Regions from separate parts of the Parashewanella spongiae genome, predicted to be linked through region 3. Evidence: predicted binding sites of a transcription regulator. Region 3 holds the regulator's gene; each other region holds the start of a gene.
What was found. Region 3 encodes sigma-54, which starts transcription at its own class of promoters, with help from an activator protein. Its sites were predicted from a motif close to GTTGGCACGNNNNTNGNNT; they were not measured.

Region 1 (3,194 bases), 1.4 Mb from region 3:
CTTGTGATTCACTGCCCACAAGCCCACTGGCTTTAATTGAATAATTGCCTTCGGCTACAGGATTTCCGTTTTTATCTAATCCATCCCATGCCACTTCGACATTACCGCCAGCACGGCCATCTACTTTGAATGTTTGAACCAACTGACCATTCTCATCTTCAACACGAACAGTAATTTCATCAATTGGACGGGGCGTACTGACGACACCTTTCAGTTCAGGCTCTGCAGGTGTTACATGACCAACATTGGTTGGGATCAACACTTTACGACCAACAAGACTCGATGCTTGCAAAGCTTGGCTTGAGCTAGTCAAACCATTAAGATTTTGAATTTCTTCATTCAACTTAGAAATACCATCAACAGTGGAAAATGAGGACATTTGCGAAATCATTTGGTCATTATCAACAGGCTTAAACGGGTCTTGGTAAGACAACTGCTGTGTTAACAAGGAGAAAAAGTCTTCTTGAGTCAACTGCTGATTATTATTTGGCGCAGGAATATTTGACTCTTCAGGCAAACGAATGCCATCTAAAAACGGATTTCCAGTAGAATTAACTGTATCCATATGTCACCCCTTATTTGCCCATTCTTAATGTCTGCTGAAGCATACTTTTTGCGGCATCAGCAACTTGCGTATTCATTTGATAGGTGCGTGATGCCGAAATCATGTCGGCCATCTCTTCCATTACATTAACGTTTGGTTTGTAAATAAAACCGTCAGCGTCTGACATTGGATGATCCGGTGAGTACTCCTTTATCAAGGGTGCATCACTTTCAACAATGCCTTTGACAGCCACTTTCATAGAGGATTGCTGACCTAAAGATTGAGCTGCTGTGGCATTCGCCATTTCAGCAGCAAAAACAGGGTGGCGAGCTCGATAGGTTTCATTGATACTGCTCGATACAGCATCAGCATTGGCAACGTTACTGGCCGTCGTATTAAGACGAACTGATTGCGCTGACATGCCTGAACCTGCAACATCAAAAATATTAAATAAGCTCATGATTACTCGCCTCTAATTGCTTTTTTTAATCCATTAAATTTACTTTCTAAAAAACCAAGAGACATTTGGTACTCAAGAGTGTTTTCCATGAAAGCAGCTTGTTCCTGTTGCATATCTACCGTGTTGCCATCACCAGTATCTGGTTGATTTGGTATGCGATACCCAGATTCAGCTTGAAGAGATGATTGAATAGCGAAATGATTTTGATGTGTTCCACCTAAGCTAACTCCCCGCTGACGAGAAGTGGCTTGTTGCATTGCCTTAGCAAAATCTACATCTTTAGCTTTAAATTGAGGAGTGTCTGCATTTGCTATATTACTTGCCAACACTTCAGCACGTTGGGCTCGAATACCCAAAGTATGTTGATGCACACCCAACGCTTTATCAAAACTAATCGCCATAAAACCGCCCTTCCTTTAAACTTATTCAAAGAAAAGCAATTGTTATGCCAAAACGGTGTTTCGTTATTAATAAAGGAAAAACGCACCAATAAGAGAGAGGAATAAAAAAGCTAACTATTTAATAAAACAGGCTGTTAGCTCTTTTTCTGGTAATAGATCCCAGGGTTACAACGTATCATGTCAAATTCATCACTGAGTCCAGTAATTGACTCTGAAGCACCTAAAAAGAGAATACCTTTAGGGTTAAGTGCGGCAGCATATTGCCGTAGTATTTTTGCTTTTGCCTCAGGAGAGAAATAGATCAACACATTGCGACAAAAAATAATGTCAAACTTTCCTAACAAATTGTAACTATCAAGCAAATTATGAGACCGAAAACTCACCAGAGAGCGTACATTTTGTTTAACCTTCATATTTCCTGACGGAAGAGGATCAAAAAACTGACGCTTACGTTCTTCGGACAATCCTCGAGCTAATGCTAAGCTGTCGTACTCAGCTTCTTGGCAACGCTCTAACATCGTTTTCGATAAATCGGTAGCAAGAATTGAAATATTTTTGTTAAGATTCACTGGGTTGTGTTGTCGATGCTCTAAGATACTCATCGCAATCGAATACGGTTCTTGCCCTGACGAACAAGCTGCCGACCATATTTTAATTGGTTTATTCTGTTCACAAAGCTTTGGGAGAATTTTTTTACTTAGTAACTCAAACGGGTATCGATCTCTAAACCATAAAGTTTCATTGGTCGTCATCGCATCAACCGCTTCTATACGCAATTGGCGCTCAACAGGCTCCATAGAACGCTGGACGACATGTGAGATGGAAGGCAAATTGAACTTTCCCATCAAAGGTGCAAGTCGACTACGAACTAAATACTGTTTATTATCACCGAGAACAATACCACTTTGTTGTTCAAGGAAGTTTTTAAACTTTTGATATTCTTCTTCTGCTAGCGTTCGATTCGGCACCGTTTCATCCTACTTATATTAAAACAAGCATCAGCTCTTGGTTGGGGTAATCCATTACAAAAACTGAAGCGCTGGCGTTATACCTTAATACTTACATTTGTTCAACAAGAGCATTAACTCTAGTCTAACATTTGCGCCTATGCGAGATGTTTATAAGCTCAATTGTTTATTTACAGCTGTTGCTAATTCATCTGGACTAAATTTCGCAATAAAATCATTCGCCCCAACCTTTTCAACCATAGCCTGATTGAATACACCACTTAAAGATGTATGTAATACCACTTTAATATTTTTTAACTTAGGATCATCACGAATTTCAGCCGTTAATGTATATCCATCCATTTCTGGCATCTCAATATCTGAAATAATAAGCGGGATCTCATAAGACAAATCATCTGTATTTTCAGCCGCTTCTTTTAAAATCTGTAGCGCTTCTTTACCGTCTTTAGCGGTATCGATATTCAAGTTAAGATCACTCAAAGATCTTACTATTTGTTTTCGGGCAACAGACGAATCGTCGATTACAAGAACATTATACTGTTTATCGCGGTCAAGTGTTAAAGCATCTGAGGCTTCTTTACTGAGAGACGTTTTAACAGGTGAAATTTCATCAAGGATTTTTTCAACATCTAAAATTTCTATCAACTCATCTTCAACTTCTGCAACTGCGGTTAAATAAGAGTTACGCCCTGCACCTACTGGAGGAGGTAAAATAGATTCCCAGTTCATATTAATAATGCGTTCAACTGATTGAACTAAAAAGCCCTGAACACTTCGATTGTATTCAGATATAATAATAAAACTGGATGAAATATCTTGAA
Region 2 (3,194 bases), 1.4 Mb from region 3:
CTTTTTGTCGCTTGAGTAGACTCAACTAACATAACGGTTATGATGTCACCCACTTTATGTGCCCGAATATCCGAATACAGGCTCGCGACTTGTGAATCAACAAAAATAGAACCCGTTCGAACAACTTGTGTCGGCGGTGCTTCTGGATACACAGGCGCATAAAACGGATCATCAGCGATAGGCTTCTTACTGGTTGATTGACACGCAGTAAGAAACAAAATGCTAATAATAGTGAGTAATTTAAACCTGTTCATATTCATTGCGATTGCCTACTACATATTCTGGTTAACGTAAGACAACATTTGATCTACGGCTGAAATCACTTTTGAGTTCATTTCATAAATACGTTGACTTTCAATTAGGTTAACCAGTTCTTCCGTTACGTTTACGTTTGATGTTTCAAGTGCGCCTTGACGAATCGCCCCCATGCCATCAAGCCCTGCCACACCTTGAATTGGTGTGCCACTTGCCCCTGTTTCGGTATAGAGGTTTTGACCCATTGGATCTAAACCTGATGGATTAATGAAGTCAGCCATATTGAACTGACCTAACACTTGGTTTTCAGCATTACCGGCTGTCTTAACCGATACTTCACCTTCAGAAGAAACGGTAATGCTTGATGCGTCGTCAGGAATAGTAATACCGGGTTGTACGACATAGCCTGAGCCTGACGTTACGATTTGACCTGTATCGTCAATACTAAATTGACCACTACGGGTATAAGCCGTATTTCCGTCTGGTGTTTGGACTTCAAAAAAGCCCGGCCCTTCGATCATCATGTCCAGTGAATTATCGGTGGTTTGCATATTGCCTTGGCTAAACACTTTTTGTGTCGCAACAACTTTAGTACCTGCTCCAATATTTAAACCATTTGGTAATTTAGTGTTCGATGCACTAATACCACCTGCTTGATTCACTGTTTGATAAAGCAAATCTTCAAATACCGCGCGACTTTTTTTGTAACCCACCGTACTGGCGTTTGCTACGTTATTTGAGATAACTGCAATATCGGTTTGTTGAGCGTCTAGCCCTGTTTTACTTATCCATAATGCGGGATGCATGACTATCTCTCCTAACTTACGCGCATTAATGAAGAAGAGGCTTTATCTATCTCTTCTGCGGTTTTCATCATTTTGACTTGTAGTTCAAACTGACGCTGTATATCAATCAAAGCGACCATTTCTTCAACGGCACTGACATTACTTTTTTCAATCGCACCACTTTCAACCATTACAGTTGGATCGGTTGGTGCTGGTTGGCCTGATGTTTGACGAAATAAGCCATCTTCACCCCGCATTAACGTTGCCGTATCAGGATTAACAAGTTTAATTACTGCGACTTGTTCTAATGCGTCAGCTGGCGCACCTTGTGGGCGTACTGTGATTATTCCGTCTTGGGATATTTCAACTTTTTCAATAGGAAGGGGTAAGACAATTGGGCCATTTTCACTCATGATTGGATTACCACGGTCATTTTTAAGTAATCCAGTATTATCAAAACTTAGACTGCCAGAACGGGTATAAGCTTCTTGACCATCAGCTCCCTGAACGGCAAACCAACCGTTACCATTAATAGCAACGTCAAGATCTCGACCTGTGGTATTTAAAGCGCCATCACGGAAGTTGGTAGTGGCAATTTCTGTCATCGCAAAAACACGAGTCGGTAAACCTTCGCCAAACGCCTGCATCGAACGAGCTTGCGCCATATCAGCTTTAAAACCATCCGTATTAGCATTGGCCAAATTGTTGGCTCTAACAGCCAATTCAGCCATATTTTGTTTAGCACCACTGGTGGCGATATACAGTAATTTATCCATTAGTCGATCCGTCAAACATCCTACTTGAACGAATTTAAAGCATTTCTTATGCCAACCTTTGGAACGCACGTATTTACTGAGCGGAAATTAATCGGATAGATTTTTTAAGTGGATAAAATTAGTCATAGACTACAAAGAGGAAAAACATTGCCGCAAAAAATAAAACATGAAATTATTCAAAAAATAACAATACATTTTTATATTAAACTTCATCTGGTTACGAGGAAATATGGTTATCAAAGAGAACGGATTTAGGGTCTACTCAAAAAAGCAAAGTATTCGTTTAAAGTGAGAACATCACTTTCCTCTATTGGTTTTTGTGTCAAAGGATTGCGCCCTGTTTCCTTCATTACTCGCTCGATCGTGGCCTTTGAAAATAACTGTGGTACGTCTTTATCACCGCGTAACACAATTGCATCTTGGAATGTAACTTTCTCAAATGATATTGGACAGACGCCAATGACCACACTAGAATCATTTTGATGATTACTCACCTTTTCAGCTGCCATTAACACACCATTATTAATCACTGTATCTTCATTTTTATCAGTCGAAGTTCTCTCAACGAACGGCTCATCTTCGTCTGACACTATGGGCGTTGCTGCACTATTTATTGCACTACGTTGTAAGACTCTACCGACAGCAGCAGTATGAAAGTTTGCTTCATTCCATGCTCTGGCAGCACTTTCAATATGAGCAGCTATTCTAGGCATTGCTAATGCTGATGATAATTGTTTCTTAGTCACATATTTAATTAAAGGATTTTTCTCCCATGGAAAGCCTTGATAATCACATGTATCTTTAGTGAATTCAGCTCTGAAATATAGCCTAACGACTCTATTTCCATCTACCTCCGAACTTTTTTGAACAAGATCAAAACCAACTCCATTTATGCATAAAGATCGTGACGCTCCTTCGACACCGTAGGCTTTGAAACTTTCTACAACTTCTTGACCAATTTTATCAGGTGAAAAAGTTAATTTTAAAAGTGACATAAAAATGGACCTTCTTCAGCTCCATACATGTTCTGATGATTAATTAGACAGCTTTACTTTGCAAGGAACTCTTAGTTTTCGTGAGCAGAGGTTGTTCTAGGTTCAGTTTATGTTCAGCTATTCCAAAAAAAGGCACGGCTTAATTACCGTGCCTTTAACCTAAAAACATAAGTTGAACGCTGAGTATACGAGTAATTGTTTGAGCAATAAGATGATTTTATCATCATAGCTTTCACCAAATGAGTAAAGCGCTCTACGTTCACAAGCTTGCTAAAATGACTGCTATCTGCGTTGTAACTTTTGCAAGTAGAATAACTACTTGCTGCAAGCTACGCCTTACTATCAACCATTTTCTCTACGCTTGAGAACGCAGTCAACTGATG
Region 3 (3,194 bases):
TTTAACGATTTCAACGGGTCAAATCGTTGGGTTACTCGGGCCCAATGGTGCAGGTAAAACCACCACTTTCTACATGGTTGTTGGTCTGGTAAAAAGCGATCTCGGTGAAATCCTGATCGATGATGACAATTTAACCCTTGACCCTATGCACCTACGCGCTCGCAAAGGCATAGGTTACTTACCGCAAGAGGCCAGTATTTTCAGAAAGTTGTCGGTATTTGATAACATCATGGCGGTATTGCAAACTCGTAAAGACTTAAGCGTCAACGAACGTTCAGAGCAACTTGAACACTTGCTCGAAGAATTCCACATTACTCACATTCGAGACAATCTAGGCATGTCATTGTCTGGTGGTGAACGCCGCCGTGTTGAAATTGCACGCGCTTTGGCGGCTAATCCTCAGTTCATTTTATTGGATGAACCATTTGCCGGTGTTGACCCTATTTCAGTGATTGATATCAAAAAAATTATCGAACAGTTGCGTGATCGCGGTTTGGGCGTATTAATCACTGATCACAATGTGCGGGAAACACTGGATGTTTGTGAACGTGCTTATATTGTCAGTCACGGTAACTTAATCGCCGAAGGCACGCCGGAAGAAATATTAGATAATCAGCAAGTCAGAGCAGTGTACTTAGGCGAACAATTCACGTTATAGTTAAGGCATGAAGCCAACGTTTTTTACGAAAAAATAACAATAAGGGAATAGCGGTAACATGAAAGCGTCACTCCAGCTCAAGTTGGGACAAAGTCTAACCATGACGCCTCAACTGCAACAAGCCATTCGCTTATTGCAGTTGTCGTCGTTAGAGTTGCAGCAAGAAATCCAACAAGCTCTTGAGTCAAACCCACTATTAGAACTCGATGAAGAACAATTTGGTGATACCGACACCAGTGAAAACCTTAATACAGATAGCCATGACACCAGCGAAGATTCTACTCCAGTAGAAACCGCTGCCGTTGACACCTCCGATGCCATGACTCAAGACTCAATGCCAGAAGAGCTGCCCGTCGACACCACGTGGGATGAAGTGTATACCGCTGCACCAAACTCAAGCTCTGGTGCTATGATTTCTGATGATGACACGCCATTTCATGGAGCAACCAGCCACGGTTTATTTGAACATTTAGAATGGCAAAAAAACCTCACACCTTTCACTGACATTGATGCTGCCATCGCCACTACCATTATCGAAGCCATTGACGAACGTGGTTACTTAACCCAAACCACCGAAGATATTCTTGAAGCAATGGGAGATCCAGAAGTAGAACTCGACGAGGTAGAAGCGGTATTAAAACGGGTTCAGCACTTCGATCCTATCGGTGTAGGCGCCAGAGACATCAGTGAATGTTTATCAATTCAGCTTTCTCATATTGATCCCGAAACACCATTACTAGAAGTCACAAAACAGTTAGCCCATGAATTTTTACCCTTGATTGCTACTCGTGACTTTCGAACTCTGATGAAAAAAACTAAGCTTAAAGAAGCTCAGCTAAAAGAGGCGATAGCACTTATTCAAACTTTAGACCCTAGACCGGGCTTATCCATTGGTCAAACGACGGATGATTATGTGATACCGGATGTATCAGTAACCAAAAAAAGTGGTCGCTGGCACGTAGAGCTTAACCCCAACAATATGCCAAAAGTAGGGGTTAACCAACAATATGCTGCGCTTGCTAAAACAAGTCGCGGCAATGCTGATGGACAGTTTTTACGTGGGCACCTGCAAGATGCAAAATGGTTTATAAAAAGTATAGAGAGTCGTAATGATACCTTATTAAAGGTATCCAATTGCATCGTTAAAAATCAGCAAGCTTTTCTTGAGCATGGCCCTGAAGCCATGAAAGCCATGATCCTCAATGACGTGGCAGAAGAAGTAGAAATGCATGAGTCGACGATATCTCGGGTAACGACACAAAAGTTCATGCATACCCCAAGAGGTGTTTTTGAGCTTAAGTACTTTTTCTCTAGCCATGTCGCGACCGACGATGGCGGTGAATGTTCATCAACGGCCATCAGGGCATTCATTAAAAAATTAGTTGCTGCTGAGAATCAAAAGAAGCCATTGAGCGATAATAAAATGGCGCAATTACTGGCAGAACAAGGAATTAATGTTGCAAGGCGCACAATAGCCAAATACCGAGAAGCAATGCTAATACCACCATCAAATCAGCGCAAGAGTTTGTAATGACTTAAAAAACACAAGCAGGAGGCAATGGATATGCAAATTAATATTACTGGGCAGGAACGTGAAGTCACTCAATCACTTAGAGAATACGTCAGCAATAAGTTTGCAAAACTTGAACGTCATAGTGAACAGATCAATAATGTGCGCGTTGTTTTAAACGTACAAAAAACCAATCAAACCGCTGAAGCAACCATTTTGCTCAGAGGAAAAGAAGTATATGCCAAATCACAACACGTTGAGATGTATGCGGCGATTGATACCTTACTTGATAAACTGGATAGACAAGTGATTAAACACAAACAAAAGCTGACTAACTATTGATGATGGAACTTAAAATCATCCTGAAACCAGAATGCACAACTTGTGCAACACCTGGTAGCAAAAAGAAAGTATTAGAGCTGATCAGCGATTTAATTGCCGCTCAGTACCCTGATTTATCAGGCCAAGAAATATTCGAAAGCCTATTGAGCCGAGAAAAAATGGGCAGTACAGGTATCGGTAATGGCATTGCAATACCACATGGTCGATTAGACAGTATTGATACTCCGATTGCCGCACTTATCAAATGTGAACAGCCAGTTCAATTTGAAGCCATTGATAAGCAACCCGTTGATATTTTGTTTGCTTTATTGGTGCCATCTGATCAATGCCAGCAGCATTTAACCACATTGTCAGCCGTTGCTGAAAAACTCAGTGACAAGCAAACCTTAAAACAGTTACGTCGTATCCACGATGAACAAGAACTCTACCAGGTGATAACGCAATGAAGCTGGTCATTGTTTCCGGTCGAAGTGGCTCAGGAAAATCCGTTGCTTTACGGGTCTTAGAGGACATGGGATATTATTGTGTCGACAATCTTCCCGTTCCTTTGCTCGGTGATTTAATTAATGAACTCAAACCCAGTAACGATTTCGTAGCCATCAGTGTTGATGTGCGAAACATGCCTGAGCAAGACAAAGTACTGTCACAGCAATTAGACCAATTATCTGAGCTAGAAATGACCAG
Region 4 (3,194 bases), 300 kb from region 3:
CTAGATAAAAGCGTCCCTAAAACAGCAAAATAGCGAAGCCGAGCACAGGCTGTCATCGGTTTCATATTCTCTTCCATCCGGACTTAGGATGACGATGAAACGTGTCATAACATTACCATCGGCTTTGGAATGTTTTATCAAGGGGATAAAAGTCACCAAATCTGCTGACCCTAACATCAAGGAAGTTGATATCAGGCGCTCGCGGGCTTTTGTGTTGAATCAAGTCAACACAATTACCGCCGGTGGGGAATTGCACCCCGCCCTGAGAATGTGCATTTTTACTATGCGAGGTATAGTATGCGGATTAATCATCAGCTTGAAAAGATAAAATTTAATCAAACAATATGACAGACAAACAACCAAAATGCTGGTGGGTATATATGATTGAGTGCGCCAATGGGCATTTATACACGGGTTGCACCAATGATGTTGAACGGCGGTTTAATGAGCATCAAGCCAATGGCGCTAAAACGGCTAAATTTTTAAGAGGAAAAGGGCCGCTGAAGTTAGTTTATCGTGAATATGTAGGTTCACAAGGCGACGCCTTAAGACGAGAAGTCGTCATTAAAAAAATGAAAAGAAAAAACAAGCTGATCTTGTGTACATTGGGCTGATGTTTTTGGGGGCAGGGCTGGAGCCGATTTTGGTTGGTAAAATCAGCATCCCTCCCTGCGTCGGGAAGTAGGTTATAGAAGGTTATACCAATTACAGTAATTTTCTGCTGCGTTATCGTTTTCTTATTTGGAATAACCAAACCTCACAAACTCTGCCTTGCATAAAATAAACAATTTATCGCTGCAAAAATAATCAAGAAAGTTCAACAGACCCTAGTCATCGACAGACACTGGGCCATCAATGTGCTTGAAATGTAAGCTGCCAGAGCCTGCATCAATAATCTTAAGCCCTTTGGTGTATTCAACATTAATGCCGCCTGAGCCATCATCGATAACCACCTCTCCATCAACGTGGCGGATATAAATGGAACCAGACCCATCATTAATGGTGGAATTTCCCTTAATATTTTCAAGGTTAATGCTGCCCGAGCCGTCGTTAATGTCGACGCGGCCATTGGCATTAGTGACATCAATTGAGCCTGAACCATCATCAATATCAATCATTTTTCCGCCATTGATGTCAATACTGCCAGAGCCATCGGCAATTTTGATATTTTGCATCACGTTGTCGATGGAAATAGAGCCTGAACCATCCTTAATATCCAATTTTTCACCACCATCAATATTGATACTGCCAGAGCCGTCGGTTATTGCGATGTCAGCTTGAACGCCGTTTATGATTATAGAGCCAGAGCCATCGTGAATGTCCATGGCCATTGCTGCTGGCACAGTCACCACTATATCAATATATGGGGAACGATTAAAATTTATGCTTGAGTCAAACTCAGCGACTAACTTGGCATGATGGCCATCTTTTTCGAGGGTTAACGTTGGCTCGATATCACGGTAAGTATTAATGTCCGCTTCGACACGTACATTAGTTTGTCCGCGGACACCTTTAATGGTTAATGCGCCAGCCCCAACTTCAGCATTTAATATTGAAAGATCCGCTGCATTGAGTTGAAGTGTTTCATGGCTGGTATGGGTTGGCGGTGTCGCGCCATTAACGTTGATTATGCATCCTGATAAACCAACAGTGGCGATGACGATAGCGGCAATTGAACTGAGTTTCATGTTGATGTCCCTATTAAATGTTATGTCCGGTAACTTCGTATTATCTTATTGTTACGAGTATTTGCAGATCTTATGCCAACTGTTAACATGCTGATTTAAAAAGGGTAACGTATATTCAATTGGCAAGTTGTTAAATTTGACCTCACTTTAGAATGATTTTGACGACAATTTGGTGAAATTGGTTACTCTATTTAGGATGCTCTAAGTAGATGATAATGATATTTTATTCTCTATAACGTACATTTTAATTTTTTCAAATTGGCTGTAATCCATTGGTTTTATTGCTTCTGCTAAGTCTTTTATTGTTGCATTTTTGGGGGCTTTATTTGATAACGTGTTGGGCTCGCCTTTTAACCATATTTTTATTAGTTGTGCTTGAGCACCACTGCAGTCACCTCGATAATTTTTACGTAAGATAGATGTTGTTTCAAAGGTAACTCTTAATTTTCCCGCTAGACGTTCCCAGTTTCCACCTTGGCAACCTACATGAGATAGTAATTCAGATATTTGCTCGTAATCTTTAATTGATATTGCTTGTGTGTAAATGTCCGGCATTACTTCATCAGCCTCTAAAACTGGCTCTTTCACTGGAGTCATAGTAGGCCGACACTGCAGTAATAGTTGACGAGCGGCTTGAGCCTCTTCGTGGGCACGAGCTTGATTTATAAGTTCACGTCGAATTTGTGTGATTGCTTGCGAATAAAGTTGTTTGAAAACCGCTGGTTCACTATAGGTGAACGCCTTTAATGCAGATAAATAGCTGATAGGCCTTCCATTAAAGTTTTTCTTTAAAGCTTCACTAAATAATTCATGTGTTATTTGGCGATAATTATGGTGATTATCCATCTGAGCTACTTTAATATTATTAGCAGTTGCACCAAGATTACCGAAGAATGTTCCATAAGATTCTGATAATTTATCATCAAATAATTCAGTCAGTTCCATCAAGTTGTCGTCTGTTAGTGACTTTGCTAGATAATTTTGTTCTGCGATTGAAAGTGCACTACGATTTGTTTCAATGTGCAGTGTATTTTGCTGTGTATTTTGGGAGGAGTTTGCGTATTGAGCTGAGCCACTGGTATGAATGTGGTAGTGGTAATGATTATTAACCGCCATATAATTGATAACCTGAAAGAGTGATAATCACAGTTTAAGTTATACTTTATTAGCAATTAAGTTAATCTTTGTTAATTTAATGGCTTAAGTGGTATTTTTAACTGTTTTTTGATGATTGCTTGAAGCTGGTTGCAATTAAATTCTAATAATCTAACGAGCGAATAAAGCAATATAAGTAGCAAAATATTTTGTCTGCTTTAACCTAAACGTTCATGATAGGCATAGATGTCATGAGCGTTTACTTTAATCTCAGCAGGGTAAATTCCTCGCCGCTTGCGGCGGACTAACGACTTTATCTAACTAATTGATACCTCGCCCCTTGGGGCGGGGTGATTCATTAACTATTTGCTGCAAGCTACGCCTTACTATCAGCCACTTTTTCTACGCTTG

Region 1: the regulator sigma-54 is predicted to act here: its motif matches at 1,439-1,457, upstream of flgB (flagellar basal body rod protein FlgB).
Region 2: the regulator sigma-54 is predicted to act here: its motif matches at 1,854-1,872, upstream of flgF (flagellar basal-body rod protein FlgF).
Region 4: the regulator sigma-54 is predicted to act here: its motif matches at 1,750-1,768, upstream of E2I05_RS21280 (DUF4097 family beta strand repeat-containing protein).

Annotation. Positions count from the first base shown of each region.
Region 1 is NZ_CP037952.1:3,663,451-3,666,644, forward strand. Features, by position in the region: gene flgD (flagellar hook assembly protein FlgD) at 1-565, opposite strand, end outside; gene flgC (flagellar basal body rod protein FlgC) at 576-1,004, opposite strand; gene flgB (flagellar basal body rod protein FlgB) at 1,007-1,405, opposite strand; gene E2I05_RS14445 (CheR family methyltransferase) at 1,540-2,373, opposite strand; gene E2I05_RS14450 (chemotaxis protein CheV) at 2,524-3,194, opposite strand, start outside.
Region 2 is NZ_CP037952.1:3,658,599-3,661,792, forward strand. Features, by position in the region: gene flgH (flagellar basal body L-ring protein FlgH) at 1-254, opposite strand, end outside; gene flgG (flagellar basal-body rod protein FlgG) at 273-1,061, opposite strand; gene flgF (flagellar basal-body rod protein FlgF) at 1,073-1,816, opposite strand; gene E2I05_RS14420 (RING finger protein) at 2,068-2,811, opposite strand.
Region 3 is NZ_CP037952.1:5,045,793-5,048,986, forward strand. Features, by position in the region: gene lptB (LPS export ABC transporter ATP-binding protein) at 1-658, shown strand, start outside; gene E2I05_RS19985 (RNA polymerase factor sigma-54) at 717-2,189, shown strand; gene hpf (ribosome hibernation-promoting factor, HPF/YfiA family) at 2,223-2,510, shown strand; gene ptsN (PTS IIA-like nitrogen regulatory protein PtsN) at 2,513-2,956, shown strand; gene rapZ (RNase adapter RapZ) at 2,953-3,194, shown strand, end outside.
Region 4 is NZ_CP037952.1:5,348,498-5,351,691, reverse strand. Features, by position in the region: FMN riboswitch at 62-274, opposite strand; gene E2I05_RS21285 (GIY-YIG nuclease family protein) at 345-614, shown strand; gene E2I05_RS21280 (DUF4097 family beta strand repeat-containing protein) at 828-1,688, opposite strand; gene E2I05_RS21275 (death domain-containing protein) at 1,890-2,804, opposite strand.